4 regions of the Sphingobium sp. MK2 genome follow, and region 1 is predicted to be linked to each of the others. Evidence: predicted binding sites of a transcription regulator. Region 1 holds the regulator's gene; each other region holds the start of a gene.
What was found. Region 1 encodes LexA, which represses DNA repair genes until DNA is damaged. Its sites were predicted from a motif close to GTTCCNCNCTTGTTCT; they were not measured.

Region 1 (4,184 bases):
CCGCGCCGCCCAGCGTTCCGGGCGGATATGATTTCGCTGCACGCGCCTATTTCCAGGGCATTGGCGCGACCGGCAAGGCGTTGCGGCCCGTTGAGGTGGTGAAGCCTGCGGTGGGTGACCCGCCATTACGCGCGCGGCTATTTGCCCATGTTGCCGATAAGGTGGACGATCCGGCCAGGGGGATTGCGATTACATTGGCGACCGGCGATCAGGGTGCGATCGCCGATGCCGATGCCGAAGCGATGCGCGATAGCGGCCTTGCCCATCTTCTGTCGATCAGTGGCCTGCACGTGACCGCGTTGATTGGCGTGGTGATATTCCTGCTGATGCGGATCATGGCGCTTAGTCGGCGGGCCGCGCTCGACTGGCCCTTGATGCTGATCGCAGCAGCGGGGGGCGCACTCGCAGGTGTGGGCTATACGTTGTTGACTGGTGCGGAGGTGCCAACAGTGCGCTCCTGCATCGCGGCGCTGCTGGTGCTGGGCGGATTGGCAATGGGGCGGGATGCCATCACGTTACGGTTGGTCGCCACGGGCGCGCTGATTGTGCTGGTCTTCTGGCCCGAAGCGCTGGTCGGGCCGAGCTTTCAGATGAGCTTTGCGGCGGTCACGGCGTTGGTGGCATTGGCGGAACATAAGCGGTTCCGCGCCTTTGCCGCCGCGCGGGATGAGGTGCGCTGGCGCAAGGTTGCGCGCATGCTGCTGGTGACATTGGCGACCGGCTTCGTCATCGAACTTGTGCTGATGCCGATCGCGCTGTTCCATTTTCACAAGGCGGGCATGTTGGGGGCGTTCGCCAATATCATCGCGATCCCGCTGACCACCTTTGTCGTGATGCCATTGGAGGCGCTGGCATTGCTGTTCGATCTGGTCGGCCTCGGCGCGCCTTTCTGGTGGTTGACGCAGCAAGCGCTGACGTTGCTGCTGGCGATCGCCCATGGCGTGTCGGCCAGTCCCTGGGCGACGATGTTGACGCCATCGGTGCCTTCATCCGTCTTTTCCGTGATAATGGGTGGACTGGTCTGGTGCTTATTGTGGCGTAGCCGATGGCGCTGGTTGGGACTGGGGCCGGTGGGGGCAGGCGTTATCGCCCTATTATTGCTGTCGCCGCCCGACATATTGGTGACCGGCGATGGTCGCCATGTTGCCGTGCGGACACCCGATGGGCGCATGGCGATATTGCGCGCGGGGGCGGGCGATTATGTGCGCGATGTCTTGTCGGAGAGCGCGGGCTATGATGGTGCGCTGGAGCCGATCGCGCGGTTGCCGCAGGCGCGCTGTTCGAGCGATTTGTGCGCGGTCGGGTTGATGGCGGGTGGTCGGCGCTGGCAGTTGCTCGTGACCCGCAGCGACATGCTGGTGGATCGCGCCACGTTCGAACGCGATTGCGCGGCGGCGGATATCGTCATTGCCGATCGTGGCCTGCCGCGCTGGTGCCGCCCGCGCTGGCTCAAGATCGACCGCCGCCTGCTGGCGCGAACCGGCGGCATGGCCATCGATCTGGACCATGCCGCCATTCGCACGGTGCGTCAGGCGGGTGACGCGCATCCCTGGATCGCGCCGATCCCCAAGCGATCGCGCCGCTATGATCCATCGAAACCGCGCCCGTTGTATGCGCGGCCTCGACCTCAATTATAGCGGCGGAGCAGTCCGGCGAGCTTGCCTTGGATCTGGACCTGGCGCGGGTCGTAGATTTGCGGCTCATAGGCGCTATTGGCCGGGTCGAGCCGCACCCTCTGCCCTTCGCGGCGGAAATATTTGAGCGTGGCTTCATTATCGTCGATCAGGGCGACGACGATCTGGCCTTCGCGCGCGACTTCGGTCCGCTGGATCAGCGCGAAGTCACCGTCGAGAATACCGGCCTCCATCATCGAATCGCCGGACACTTCCAGCGCATAATGATCACCTGCGCCAAGCAGGGCGGCGGGAACGGACAACATCGTCTGCCCCTCCATCGCCTCGATCGGGACGCCTGCCGCGATCCGACCATGCATCGGGATTTCGATGACGTCGTTGGCGGCGATGAGTTGTGGTGCCGACACCTGCGGTTTGGGCGCGATGATCGGGGCCGGGATGCGATGCATGGCATCGGGCAGCTTCAACACTTCGAGCGCGCGCGCGCGGTTGGGAAGACGGCGGATGAAGCCGCGTTCTTCGAGCGCGTTGATCAGGCGGTGAATGCCCGACTTGGAGCGCAGATCCAGCGCATCCTTCATCTCCTCGAAAGAGGGCGACACGCCGCCTTCCTCCAATCGGGTTTGAATGAAGCTCAGCAATTCCTGCTGTTTGGGCGTCAACATGGCTGCGGTCCTCCGTGGAACGTATAAGGAACGCATAGGAAACAGATGAAGATTAGTCAAGCGACCGGATCAGGGCAGGGGCAGAATTTGCACCGTGTTGCCGATGGCCGCGGGGGGAGAACCGGCGGGGCGGACGATCAGGCAGTCGGCCAGGGCCATGGCAGCGGTGGCGGCGCTGTCTTGCGAGGTGACCGAGACGATGCCGCCTTCGCTGCGGTAGGCGCGGAGATAATCGTCGCGGTCGCCGGTGGCGGGGAGGGGGGACGCGAGGCGGGCTTCGTGAAGGGGCGGGAGCGGGGCGCTTGCGCCCGCCATATGGCGGACCAGGGGCAGCAGGAACAGGGTGCCGGTGACGAAAGCCGACACGGGGTTGCCGGGTAACCCTAAGAATAGCGCGCTGCCGAGCCGTCCGGCCATCAGCGGCTTGCCGGGGCGCATGGCGATCTTCCAGAAATCGAGCGTGCCGCCGGCTTGCGCGAAGGCGGGACGGACCATGTCATGATCGCCGACCGATGCGCCGCCGGTTGAGACGATGATGTCGGCCTGGCGCGCGCGACTGAGCGCTGTGACCATGGCGTCGAGATCGTCGGCTACGATGCCGAGGTCGATGACGTCGCAGGGCACGGCGGCCAGCATCGCGGCGAGCATCGGGGCGTTGGAGGAGGGGAGAGCCCCCGGCGGGGTTGGCACGCCGGGCGGCACCAGTTCGTCGCCGGTCGAGAGTAGCGCGACCTTGGGCCGCTGTCCGACGGGCAAGCTGCCATGGCCGCCCAATACGGCCAGCGCGATCTGGGTCGGGCCGAGCCGCGAGCCTGCCTTGAGCAGGGGCGCGCCCTGCGCGAAGTCCGATGCGGCGGGGCGGACGTGGCGGCCGGGAGGGAGTGGGTCGGTGCTGGCGGTCAGGCTGTCGCCGTCGCGGGTGGCGTTCTCCTGGATTAGGATGGCGTCGGCCCCTTCGGGTAAGGGCGCGCCGGTGAAGATGCGGCAGGCTTCGCCCGGCGCGAGGGGCGGCGGCGGTGTGCCGCCTGCGCTGCTGGTCATGGTGACATGCCAGGGGCCGGGAGCCTCAGCGGCGCGCACGGCATAGCCGTCCATGGCGCTCAAGTCGGCCCAGGGCTGGGCGCGCTGCGCGACGACATCGTGGGTGAGCCAGCGTCCGGCGCAGGCGGTAACTGGAACGTCCTCGACAGGCAGCGGGTCGGCCAGGGCGAACAGGCGGGCCTGCGCCTCCGCAACGGGCAGCAGGCTCATGGGCCTGTGCCAGTCGCCCGACTTGCCCCCGGTCTTGCTGAGCAGACGGACGCCGTCGATGACCATCGCCTTGTCGATCGCCTTGGCCATGTCGTAGATGGTCAGCAGGGCGACGGAGGCGGCGGTCAGTGCTTCCATCTCGACGCCGGTCTGGCATGCGGTGCGCGCGGTGGCGGTGACGCGGACGCCGGTGTCGTCCAGGTCGAAATCTATCGTCACGGCACTGAGCGCGATCGGGTGGCAGAGCGGGATGAGATCGGCGGTGCGCTTGGCGGCCATGATGCCCGCGACCCGCGCGACGGCGAGGACGTCGCCTTTCTTGACCAGGCCAGCGAGGATCGCGGCGGCGGCCTCCTCGCTCATCTCGATCCGTCCGTCGGCAACGGCTTCGCGCGCGGTCACGGCTTTGGCCGAGACATCGACCATGCGGGCTGCGCCGTCGGGGTCGAGATGGGTGAGATCGCTCATGCGCCGGTCAGCAGGTGGCGGGTGGCGGCTTCGACATCAGCCTGCCGCATCAATGTTTCCCCGACGAGGAAGCAGCGCACGCCATGGTCGGCCATGGCGGTGAGGTCGGCATGGCCGGTGAGGCCGCTTTCGGCGACGAAGGTGCAGCCGTCGGGGGCTTTCCCCA
Region 2 (4,184 bases), on a different contig from region 1:
CCTCGACCGGCGCGGCATGTCCGGTTCGACAGGCACCGGGCGCGACGGGGGCGCACGCCTAAAGATCAATCGCTTCCACATGATAGTCTCCGACCCTTGTCTCTCAACCCTTACGGCTTTGATTTTCAAGGCTTCATACAGAAGAGACGCAGGCGGAGGGTGGTTGGTTCCCTAGCGCTATTCCGCTGCGTCGGACAGGGCGCGCAGCGCTTCGGGCGATGCGGGCTCGCGGACCAGCGCCTCGACCGGGCCAAGCTCGTCCAGTTCCTTGCCGCCGGTCTCGATATTGAGGTCGCGCAGCTTGCGCCCGGTCACCAATACCCGGCCCTCGAAACTGCCGACGAAGGCGTTGTAATCCCCGACCGCGCCATGGAGCCGATTGCCCAATTTCTTGAGCGATCCGGCGGCGGCGGCGAGGCGTTCGTATAGCTGCTTGCCCAGTTCGGCGACTTCGCGCGCCTGATCCTGCAATTTCGCTTGCCGCCACTGGCTGGCGAGCGTCCGGGCGAGCGGCAGGAAGGTGGACGGACCGCAGATGATGACGCGGTTGCGCGCGGCGCGCTCCCACAGGTCCATGTCCGCTTCCAATGCGGCGGTGACGAAATTGTCGCCCGGCACATACATGATGACGAAGTCGGGCGCCTTGTCGAACTGTTCCCAATAGGCCTTGCGCCCCAGCGCGTCGGCATGGGTGCGCATCGCGCGGGCATGGTCGGCCATATGCGCGTCGCGCAATGCCGAATCGACCTGATCGACGGCGTTCAGATAGGCGACAAGCGAGCATTTGACGTCGACCACCATCTGCTGGTCGCCGGGCAGGTTGATGATGAAGTCGGGGCGCAACCGGCCGTCTTCGACCGTAACCGATACTTCCTCGCTGAAATCGACATGGGCCGACAGGCCGGCGGCCTCGATCAGATTCTTGAACTGCTGTTCACCCCAGCGGCCGCGCGTCTTGGGCGCGGCGCGCAGCGCATTGACCAGCTTGGCGGTCTCTTCGCGCACCTGACCCTGGCCGACATGTACCTGCTGCACGGCTTCGCGCAGTTCGGCATAGCTGCCCACACGGTCCTTTTCGACCCGCTGCAATCCCTCCTCATAGCGTTTGAGCGTGGTTTCGACGGGCGAGAGCAACGTCTTCAATTGCGCCTCGCTCTTCTCGTTCGCCTGCGCAAAACGCTGGTCGGCACGGTCGAGGAACGTCTTTTGCGCCTCGCCCAGCAGCTTGCCGCCAATCTCGCTGAACTGGGCGGAAAGTTGTTCCTTGGCATCCTTGAGCGCGGCGATCTGCGCTTCGAAGGCTTCGGCGCGCGCCTGGGTATCGGACTGGAGCGCGGCGAGTTCGCGCAGGGCCGCCTCGCGCTCTGCCTGCGCCGCCTCGAAACGCTGCTGCGCACTGGCCTGGATCGCGTCGATGCGCTGTGCTGAGGCAACCTGCGCGGCGTCGAGCCGGGCGATCTGCGCTTGCGCCTGCGCCACCCGCTCCTGCTCCACCGCCAATTCGGCGATCGCGCCGTTGCGCTGCGCACTGGCGACTTCCAGCCGCGCGGCAAGGTCTGCCTTCTCCGCCGCCAAGGGTGCCAGCATCCGCCCGCGCAACAGCCACCCCACCGCCAGCCCGACGAGCAATGCGACCAGAATTAGAAGGGCGGAAAGGCTGTCCATAAATTTCCCTTTGCAGAACGAAAAGGGAACTTAGCGGGGGGAGGGGGTGGGGGCAAGGGGGATGGGGGCATGATTGGCTATGCGGGCGGGCGTAGGTTGCAACTGGTCCAAAATGAAAATTTCCGAAAAATGGAGGCTTGAAGTTGTTTCGGCTGCGTCCCACATTAGCAATCCCTCGGTATGAGGTTCTTCACGGCGGCGACTTGGAATATCCGGGAGACTGCTTCGGAGCAACATGGGTGACTGCATAACAGTTGACCATGATGCTGCTTTGGTTGGTGACTGGCGCGAAAGCGCAAGGCAGCCGAGGGTAGTGTGAAGGACCCACGGTTATGAAGATGAAACTTCGTTTCGTTCGTTACTGTGGCCTCGCCTCGGGTATTCTGGCTAACGTGCTGAAAGGTGCGTATTGGCTCATGAAGATCCTGGGCGAGGTCACCAACTACGATGCGAAATTTATACGGCCATCATTTCCAGTTAAAGCCGGGTACTCGCGTTTACGTTCCCACGAATAACGGTCGGGCACGCGGCGGTGAGATTAAACGCGACGTGGAAATGCGTTGGGCAGCGCCCAAGAACTTCTTCCATCTGCGTGATGGTGGGCACGTCGCTGCGGTGAGAATGCATCATAATGCACCTTGGGTGGCGTCGTTGGACCTGCTTCGTTTCTTTGATCAAATCAGCCGTAGCAAGATTTTCAGGTCGGTGAAGAGGCTCGGCTTCACCCAAAGCGAGGCATGGGAAATCGCTTGCGATAGCACAGTCGATAAGGTCCCTCCCGCTAGGTCGTTCAGCGTCCCCTTTGGCTTTGTGCAATCGCCGCTTATCGCCTCTCTCGTGTTGGCGCATTCCGCTCTTGGTCGGTGTATTGAGCGTCTCAGGAGAGAGGGAGTGGCCGTAACCGTATATATGGATGACATTACAGTCTCAGGTGACAGCGAGGCGATGGTTGGCACGGCAATCGCCCAACTGACTGATGCCGCCGATCTGGCGGGATTTGCTTTCAATCCAGAGAAAACGCAGCCCGCGTCAGCGGTCGTGACAAGCTTCAATATTGAGTTTGGCTCTGGGGCGATGGCTATCATCCCTGAGCGTATGGATAAGCTGGAAGAGGCATTCCTTGAAGGGAATGAATATCAGCAGCATGGCATATACGGATATGTTGCGAGCGTGAATCAAGGCCAGCTTACCAAGCTCGTTCCGTAGCGATCTTGGGTGTTGTCGGCGGCGCTGTTAGACATGCGTTAGATGAAGCTAATGGGCGCCACTGACGCTGTCAGTGGATGTTCGCTAAACCATTGCTTTTCCGAAAATCTTGGTCGGGACGAGAGGATTCGAACCTCCGACCCCCACACCCCCAGTGTGATGCGCTACCAGGCTGCGCTACGTCCCGACCGGAGGAGCGCCTTTAGAAGGGGTTTGGGCAAGTTGCAAGGGATTCGATGCGGGCTTTTGGCGGCCGCTGACGATTCCCTAATCATATTGCCTCCGCCCTTGCATCTGTGGTAGCCGCCCGGCCTTGATAGGCGGGCGCTCCCATGCGTTGCGCGGCCAACTGACATATAGGCGAAAGTCCCACTCATGTTCATATCGACAGCCTTTGCCCAGACCGCTGGCGGGGAAGCCTCCGGCGCCGGAATCCTGGTGCAGATGGCACCGCTGGTCCTGATCTTCGTGGTCTTCTATTTCCTGCTGATCCGTCCGCAGCAAAAGAAGATGAAGGAGCATAAGGCCAAGATCGACGCGGTGAAGAAGGGTGACCAGGTCGTCACCGGCGGCGGCCTGATCGGCAAGGTCGTGCGCGTCGATGACATCTATGCCGATGTCGAACTGGCACCGAACATGAAGGTCAAGGCGGTCAAGTCGACCCTGACCGACGTGATCGACCCGACCACTGCCAAGCCCGCGAACGACTGACCCCAACGATGCTCAATTTCTCGCGTGCGGCGGTGATCGCGATCATCCTGCCCCTGTTGATTGGTGTGCTGTGCGCGGTGCCGAGCTTCCTGCCCGATTCGGCTGTAGCCCGGCTGCCCGGTTTCATGCAGACGCGGGTCAATCTTGGTCTCGACCTGTCGGGCGGCAGTCATCTGCTGCTCGAAGCCTCGACCCAGGATGTCGCCAAGCAGCGGCTCGTCAATATGGAGGAGCAGGTTCGCACCGAACTGCGCCGGGCTGACCCGCGCATCGCGATCGGCGATATCTCCAGCCGTGACGGGAAGCTGAGCTTCATGGTGCGCGATCCGGCGCAAGTGGATGCCGCCGTCGAGCGCATCCGCCCGCTGACGCAGGGCGCGGGGCTGACCGGCCAGCGCGATTTCGACGTGGCGGTGGTCAACAGCTCCACCATCACGATCACGCCGACCAATGCGGGCATCGACAATGCGGTCAAGAGCGCGATGGAAGTCGCGACCGAAGTGATCCGCAAGCGCATCGACGAAATGGGCACGCGCGAGCCGACGATCCAGCAGCAGGGCAGCAACCGCATCGTGGTGCAGGTGCCCGGCCTTCAGGACCCG
Region 3 (4,184 bases), on a different contig from region 1:
CGCATGGCGCAGGAAAAGGAGGCGTTCGGCTTCTATTTCTCCGCCCATCCAGTCGATCGCTACCGCCATCTGGCCGATGCGCGTGGTGCGCGCAGCTATGGCGCGGTCTGTCAGCAGCCGGTGGGCATGCCGAACGAGGAAGGGCGCGTCATGACCATCATGGCGGCCATGGTGGAAGATGTGCGCTGGCGCGAAACCAAGCGCGGCGCGCGTTATGCCAACGCCACCTTCTCCGACAGTAGCGGCCAGTTTCAGGCCAGTTGTTTCGAGGAGGATGCCTGTAAGGCGATCGAGGAATTGGCGCGCGACGGTGATTGCGCCTTGCTGGTTGTCGAACTGGACCGGCTACCGGGCGAGGAAACGCCGCGCGTCACGGTGCGCGGCGTCGAACCTTTCCGCCAGATCGCCAGTGCCTCGCGCATGGAATTGACGGTCGATGTGGAAACGGCGGAGGCGGTTGCCAAATTGGCGGAGATATTGGGGCAGGCCGAAGGCGGGCGCAGCGAAATCTTCCTGCGCGCGCCGGTCAGCGATGGCCAGGCGGCGCGCGTCTTCTTGGGCGACAGGTTCAGCCTGGGCGCGGATCAAGTAGATGCAATCGGGGCTATCCGGGGTCTGACCATCCATCGCTTCGAGCGGATGGACGTGAAGGCGGACGGCTATAAGACGCGCACCCGCCGGTCGGGCATGCGGTTGGTGGGCTGATTAAAAGAGCCGCAGCTGCGCGCCTTCGGGCGGGCGGAACAGGTCGGTGCGCAAGGTCAGCCGCTCGTCGCCAAAGCCGGCCTTCCGGCGGGCCTTGACGAAGCGGCTGCGGATCAGGTCGGCCCACACGCCTTGCCCACGCATCCGGCTGCCGAAATTGGGGTCATTATCGCGCCCGCCGCGCAGGTCGCGGATGATGGCCATTACTTTGGCCGCGCGGTCGGGATGATGCGCGTCGAGCCAGGCGCGAAACAGCGGCACCACCTCATGCGGTAGGCGGACGAGGATATAGTTGATATCTCGCGCGCCCGCCGCTGCGACACGGGCGACGAGGCTTTCGATTTCATGGTCGTTGATGGCGGGGATGATCGGCGACATGTTGGCTGTCACGGGAATGCCCGCCTGCGCCAGTTGCGCGATCGCCTCCAGCCGCCGTTCGGGATGGGGTGCGCGGGGTTCCAGCGTGCGGGCGACCTTGGGGTCGAGCGTGGTGACGGAAATCATGACCGCCACCAGATTGTCGCGGGCCAGGTCCGCCAGCAGATCAATGTCGCGCAGGATGCGATCGGACTTGGTCGTGATGAAGGTCGGGTGCCGCGTTTCGACCAGCACTTCCAGCACCTGCCGCGTGATCCGCCAGTCCTTTTCGATCGGTTGATAGGGATCGGTATTGGTCCCCATCGCGATCGGCGCGACGCTGTAATTTTTCCTGGCCAGTTCGGTGCGCAGCAGGGCTGCTGCATCCGGCTTGGCGAAGAGCTTGGTTTCGAAATCCAGCCCCGGTGACAGGTCATGATAGGCGTGGCTGGGCCGCGCATAGCAATAGATGCAGCCATGTTCACAGCCGCGATAGGCGTTGATGGATCTGTCGAAACCGATGTCGGGAGAGGCGTTGCGGGCGATGATGGTGCGTGACCGTTCGACCGTGACTTCGGTGCGGAGTCGCGGGAGTGCGCCTTCCAGCATGGCCAGGTCGAGCCAGTCGCCATCGACCGCCCGCTGCGGTAGATTGAAGCGTTGGCTTTCGCCGTTGACGGTCGCGCCTCTGCCCTTTTCGATGGTCATGACCAAGATTAGAACAAATAAGGAACGATGGCAACAGGGTGGTCGAGCATCGGTTCGGACCAGAGCACTGGCGTCACGCGGGCGGCGTGCCTATAGCTAAGTGCATGGCATCAACCCAAAAGCACAAGACACCGGACAAGGTCCGCCCCGCAGGCTTCCCGACGCGCGATCAGGTGATGGATTTCATCACCACATCGGACCAGCCCGCGGGCAAGCGGGAGATCGCCAAGGCCTTCGGCCTCAAGGGGCAGGAGAAGATCGCGCTCAAGGCGCTGCTCAAGGATATGGCCGACGAAGGGCTGATCGACCTTGGCCCCGCGCGCGCCTTTCACAAGCTGGGCGGCGTGCCCAAGGTGACGGTGCTGCGGATCATTGATGTCGATGACACGACGCTGATCGCGACGCCCGAACGGTGGGAGGCCGAAGGCCAGCCCGCGCCGCGCCTGCGCATCGTGGAGCGCGGCAAGCGCGGCGCGCTGACCATCGGCGATCGCATCCTGGCACGGACCGAGGAAGCGGGGCGTGGCTGGGTCGCGCATCCGATGAAGAAGCTCGCCAAGGCGACCGAAATGCTGCTGGGCGTGGTCGAGGAGATGGCCGACGGCAAATTATGGCTGCGCCCGGTGGACAAGCGCATCCGCAAGGATACGCCGATCAGCGACGCGGGCACCGCCAAGAAGGGCGACCTCGTGCTGGCCGAGCCTTCCGGCCGCCCGCCGCGCATTTCTGCGCGGGTGACTGACATATTGGGCGACCCCTTCGCCCCGCGCAGCTTCAGTCTGATCGCCATTCACAAACATGGCATCCCCCATGTCTTTCCCGAAGCGACGGAGGAAGAGGCGCTGGTCGCCGCTGCCCTGCCGCTGCATGAGGAGAAGCGCGAAGACTTGCGCCACTTGCCGATCGTCGCGATTGATCCGGTGGATGCGCGCGATCATGACGATGCGGTGTGGGCGGAAGCGGACAGCGACCCGGACAATAGTGGCGGGTTTCGCGCGATCGTCGCCATTGCCGATGTCAGCTACTATGTACGCCCCGGCAGCGCGCTCGATCGGGAGGCACGCAAGCGCGGAAATAGTGTTTATTTTCCTGACCTTGTCGTACCGATGCTACCGCATCAGCTATCGTCGGACATGTGTTCGCTTCGGGCCGGACAGGACCGGGCGGCGATGGCGTGCCACCTGACCATCAATGCGCAGGGGAAGGTGACGGCCTGGCGCTTTAGCCGCGCGGTGATCCGCGTTGCGTCGGTCATGGCCTATGAGGATGCGCAGGCGGCGATCGACGGCACGGGCCAGCATGATCTGCTCGAAACGGCGCTCAAGCCGCTATGGGCTTGCTGGGCACTGTTGCACAAGGCGCGGCTGGCGCGCGAGCCATTGGCGCTCGACTTGCCCGAACGGCGGGTGGTGCTGGACGAATGGGGCAAGATCGTCAGCGTCGCTGTCCGCGAACGGCTCGATGCGCATATGCTGATCGAGGATTATATGATCGCGGCCAATGTCGCGGCGGCCAAGGCGCTGGAAGCGAAGAAGGCGCCGGTCATGTACCGCGTCCATGAACCGCCAAGCCGCGACAAGCTGGTGGCGCTCAAGGAATATCTGGCGACGTTCGACATTGAATTTGCGCTGGGGCAGGTGATCCGGCCCGCGACGTTCAACCATCTGATCAAGCGGGTGGGGGAAGCGGAAGCCAAGCCGCAGATCATGGAGCAGATTTTGCGCAGCCAGACCCAGGCCTATTATAGTCCGCAGAATATGGGGCATTTCGGCCTGGCGCTTGGCTCCTATGGCCATTTCACCTCGCCGATCCGCCGCTATGCCGACCTTTTGGTCCATCGTGCGCTGGTGGGGGCTTATGGGTTGGAACTACCCGCGCCCAAGGGCGGGACCATCCCCGACCGATCCTCGCTCAGCCAGGAGGATTATGAGAATATGGGCAAGGTCGGAGAGATGATCTCCGGCCATGAACGGCGCGCGATGGAGGCCGAACGCGATACGGTCGATCGCTATGTCGCCGCGTTCCTAGCCACCCATGTCGGCGAACTGGTCAAGGCGCGGATTACCGGGGTTCAGAATTTCGGCTTCTTCGCCACTGTCGATGGCCTCGGCGGTGATGGGCTGGTGCCGGTTTCGACCATGGGCGCGGAACGCTTTTTCTATGACGAGGCGGGCAAAGCGTTGGAAGGCGTCGAGAGCGGTGATCGCTATACGGTCGGCCAGCGGCTGGAACTGCGGTTGGCCGAGGCTGACCCGATCAACGGATCGCTACGCTTCGAGCTGCCCGATCATCCCGCGCCGCGCGGCGGGCCGATGAAGCGGGACCGGACGCGGCCGGGCAGCCATCGCGGGCGGCCGATCAACATCCGGCATATGGGGGCGAAGCGGGGCAAGCATAAGCGGTAATGTGAAGTT
Region 4 (4,184 bases), on a different contig from region 1:
AGCCAGGCCAACCTGTCCGCCTGTGTCGCCAAGGCCCTGCGGAGGCCCGCCTGCACGTCCCGTCCCGCAATGATATGGGCCAGCCGCGCAATTGTCTGCGCGCGCCGGGCGATGCGTAAATCAGGGTGTTGACGAAACCGCACAGCCTCAGCGCTCACGATTTCGCCCTCTATACTCGCGGGCAAGTCGCAAATTTCCACGTCGGGCGGATCTTTCTCATTCAATATCCGGCCGAAATCGCTCTCCTCGACCAAGCGCAAAAATACGGTTCGTTCCAACCTGTTGAGATGATCTGCGGCTTCGCGCGCTCGACCGTTACGCTTAGGGTAACCCTTCACGTCCTGATATTGGTGCAACGCCCAGACTTTCACCGTGCGAACCTCAAATGGATCGAGCACGGACATAGCGACCGCGTCTGTACGTTGGTTCGTTAAATGCCGACCGATCCGGCTTCCCAGGCTCTCGCGGGTCTGCCCGACATAAATAGGCTCACCATCATAGTCGAAAAACGCATAAACGCCCCATCTCACGGCGCCGACGGTGATGGAGTCCCCCTTCTTCGTTAGCGGAGGATTATCGATAAATTGGGACAGCTTCTGGTTTTTGAACCTGTTGAGTTCTGCGCGAAGCTGCACTGTTTCGTCAGGAGGCTTATGCGTTGCAATGTCCGCAACCTGCCGCTTCCTTCGACCGTCCTTTTCATCAGGCGGCAACAATATGCGGCTCCCTCAAGTTCAGCACGGGCAATAATATATTTTCCGCCAGATAACGAACGGCAGGAACCGCCACGCCGTCCCCTGTCAGATGATAGGCATCATTATATCGTTCCGGCAGTTTGTAACGATCCGGCAAACCCATCAGGCGCGCCGTCTCCCGCGCCGACATCAACCGCGACCGCACCCTGCCATTCTCGATCATCATAATGATCTGGCGACTGGAACCGCCACCGGGCGTGCGCAGGCACCCTGCAAGATCGAACCGCACTTCGGCCCTTTGCATCTTACGGCCAGCTTCCATGCGTGTGCGCTTATAGACCGCACCGACGCTGCGATGGCGATTGGCCATAACCAAATCTATCTTCGCGCGGTTGACCGGGCTCATCATCCCAAGCAACCGCGCCGTATCGGCCTCGCTTGCCCAACATGGTCCGGTTTGCTCATCCTCGATGATATCGATCAAACGAGTAGCGGACGGTTTTGGAACGGGCGGCGCGAACCAGAGCCAGCGCGACCGCAGCCGTTCTGGCAAAGTAGCCTGCACGGTGCGTAGTCGATGGGGGTGCCACATATCGACAGCATAGGGGCTGATAACATGGCCGGGTATATTCATGGATTGATCGACCGCGACCAGAAAAAGCCTCGGCCGGGATTGGGGCACAAAATGCTGGGCGTCGATCACCAGCGCGCCGAACCAATAGCCAGCGTCACCAATCGCATTGCACAACGCGGCAAAATCGGCACCGCCATGGGATGTAAGCAATCCGCAGACATTCTCCAACACGATGGTCCGTGGCTTGCGTTTCTCATCACGAAGAGATTTTACAAGGTTCCAGAACGGCCAGAAAGTGCCGGATCGCGCGCCACCCAGGCCAGCGCCATTGCCCGCCAGAGACAAGTCCTGGCATGGGAAGGACGCCCAAATGAGATCGGCATGGCCTGGTAGCTGGTTGGTGGCAACGTTGGCGACATCCCCCACATGCAGCACATCACCGCCCCAATTTTCGGCGTAGGATGCCGCTTTCTTAGGATCGAAATCATTGGCAAACAGGCACCGCCACCCCTGCCCCAACCCGGCGCGTGCCATCCCGCCACCGGCGAAAAACTCGTAAAATGTCCGTTCGCTCATATCGGCCACCTTGCCAAGCTAAACTATATAAGCAAGTCCGCTTGTCCATTGCGGGACACCATCCCATTTGCGAGCACTGTGTATTAGCGGCGCTTGCAGCGCAAGAACAAATCTGGAACAACGCCCCTCATGAGCCTTACCCACATTTCCGTCCGCGGCGCGCGTGAACACAACCTCAAGGGCGTCGATGTCGATCTGCCCCGCGACAGCCTGATCGTCATCACCGGGCTTTCGGGGTCGGGCAAATCCTCGCTCGCCTTCGACACCATCTATGCCGAGGGGCAGCGCCGCTATGTGGAATCGCTCTCCGCCTATGCGCGCCAGTTTCTGGAGATGATGCAGAAGCCCGATGTCGAACATATTGAGGGCCTCAGCCCCGCGATCAGCATCGAGCAGAAGACGACCAGCCGCAATCCCCGCTCCACCGTCGCGACCGTCACCGAAATCTATGATTATATGCGCTTGCTCTGGGCGCGCGTCGGCATTCCCTACAGCCCCGCGACCGGCCTGCCGATCAGCGCGCAGACCGTCAGCCAGATGGTCGACCGCGTGATGCTCCTGCCCGAAGGCACCCGCTTCTACCTGCTCGCCCCCGTCGTGCGCGGGCGCAAGGGCGAATATCGCAAGGAACTCGCGGAGTGGCAGAAGGCGGGCTACACCCGCGTCCGCATCGACGGCGAAATGATGCTGATCGAAGACGCCCCCGCGCTCGACAAGAAGTACAAGCATGACATCGAAGTCGTCGTCGACCGCCTCGCCGTCGCCCCCGACATGGGCACGCGCCTGGCCGACAGTTTTGAGCAAGCGCTCAAGCTGGCGGATGGGCTGGCCTATGTGGACCTGGCGGATGGCAATGTCGCAAATCTTCTCCCCTCCCCTTCAGGGGAGGGGCCGGGGGTGGGGGCTCTCGTCGATGCACAGCCCCTCCCCAACCCCTCCCCTGAAGGGGAGGGGCTAAAGAAGAAGATGAAAGGCGCGGAAGTCCCCGCCAACCGCATCGTCTTTTCCGAAAAATTCGCCTGCCCCGTCAGCGGCTTCACCATTGCCGAGATCGAGCCGCGCCTCTTCTCCTTCAACGCCCCCATGGGCGCCTGCCCCGCCTGCGATGGCCTTGGCGAACGGCAGGAGTTCGACCCCGAACTCGTCGTCCCCAACGAAGCCCTCTCCCTCAAAAAAGGCGCAGTCGTCCCCTGGGCCAAGTCCAACCCGCCCTCGCCCTATTATATGCAAGTCCTCGGCTCCCTCGCCAAGGAGTTCGGCTTCAGCCTCGACACCCCCTGGGCCGACCTCCCCGGCGAGATCAAGCTCATCATCCTCCACGGCACCGGCGGCAAGCCGGTCACGCTCAAATTCATGGATGGCCGCAAAAGCTACGAAGTGAAAAAAGCGTTTGAGGGCGTCATCGGCAACCTCAACCGCCGCCTCCTGCAAACCGAATCCGCCTGGATGCGCGAGGAACTGAGCAAATATCAACGCGCCCAGCCCTGCGAGACCTGCCACGGCGCGCGCCTCAAACCCGAAGCCCTCGCGGTCAAGATCGCGGGCGAGGACATCTCCCTCTCCACCCGCCGCTCGGTGGTGGACGCGCTCGCCTTCTTCACCGCGATGCCCGCCAAGCTCAACGACCAGCAGAACCAGATCGCCAAGGCCATCCTCAAGGAAATTGTCGAGCGCCTCGGTTTCCTCAACAATGTCGGCCTCGACTATCTGAACCTCGACCGCACCAGCGGCACGCTATCCGGCGGCGAATCCCAACGCATCCGCCTCGCCTCGCAGATCGGCTCCGGCCTCTCCGGCGTCCTCTACGTCCTCGACGAACCGTCGATCGGCCTGCATCAGCGCGACAATGACCGCCTGCTCGTCACCCTCAAACGCCTGCGCGACCTCGGCAACAGCGTCATCGTCGTCGAGCATGACGAAGACGCCATCCGCCACGCCGACTATATCGTCGACATGGGACCGGGCGCCGGCATTCGCGGCGGCGAGATCGTCGCGCAAGGCACGCTCAAGCAGATCCTGAAAGCCAAAAACTCCCTCACCGCCGATTATCTCAACGGCACCCGCCGCATCGAAGTGCCCAAGAAACGCCGCAAGGGCACCGGCAAGAAGCTGACCGTCCACAACGCCCGCGCCAATAATCTGCGCGGCGTCACGGCGTCGATCCCGCTCGGCACCTTCACCTGCATCACCGGCGTCTCCGGCTCCGGCAAGTCCAGCTTCACCATCGACACGCTCTACGCCGCCTCCGCCCGCGCCCTCAACGGCGCGCGCATCCTGGCCGGCGCGCATGACAAGGTGACGGGCCTTGAACATTGCGACAAGGTGATCGACATCGACCA

Region 2: the regulator LexA is predicted to act here: its motif matches at 1,680-1,695, upstream of rmuC (DNA recombination protein RmuC).
Region 3: the regulator LexA is predicted to act here: its motif matches at 1,781-1,796, upstream of V2I08_RS11995 (PA0069 family radical SAM protein).
Region 4: the regulator LexA is predicted to act here: its motif matches at 1,949-1,964, upstream of uvrA (excinuclease ABC subunit UvrA).

What each region holds. Positions count from the first base shown of each region.
Region 1 covers NZ_JAZDXA010000004.1:8,634-12,817, forward strand. Annotated here, with positions in the region: gene V2I08_RS02915 (ComEC/Rec2 family competence protein) at 1-1,637, shown strand, start outside; gene lexA (transcriptional repressor LexA) at 1,628-2,299, opposite strand; gene glp (gephyrin-like molybdotransferase Glp) at 2,369-3,550, opposite strand; partial or broken gene moaC (cyclic pyranopterin monophosphate synthase MoaC) at 3,560-4,018, opposite strand; gene trpC (indole-3-glycerol phosphate synthase TrpC) at 4,015-4,184, opposite strand, start outside.
Region 2 covers NZ_JAZDXA010000013.1:25,022-29,205, forward strand. Annotated here, with positions in the region: gene V2I08_RS08185 (hypothetical protein) at 1-36, opposite strand, end outside; gene rmuC (DNA recombination protein RmuC) at 178-1,665, opposite strand; gene V2I08_RS08195 (reverse transcriptase domain-containing protein) at 2,113-2,871, shown strand; tRNA gene V2I08_RS08200 (tRNA-Pro) at 2,982-3,058, opposite strand; gene yajC (preprotein translocase subunit YajC) at 3,247-3,582, shown strand; gene secD (protein translocase subunit SecD) at 3,591-4,184, shown strand, end outside.
Region 3 covers NZ_JAZDXA010000023.1:27,780-31,963, reverse strand. Annotated here, with positions in the region: gene dnaE (DNA polymerase III subunit alpha) at 1-705, shown strand, start outside; gene V2I08_RS11995 (PA0069 family radical SAM protein) at 706-1,770, opposite strand; gene rnr (ribonuclease R) at 1,875-4,175, shown strand.
Region 4 covers NZ_JAZDXA010000073.1:1,364-5,547, reverse strand. Annotated here, with positions in the region: gene V2I08_RS19875 (GIY-YIG nuclease family protein) at 1-716, opposite strand, end outside; gene V2I08_RS19870 (DNA cytosine methyltransferase) at 703-1,845, opposite strand; gene uvrA (excinuclease ABC subunit UvrA) at 1,975-4,184, shown strand, end outside.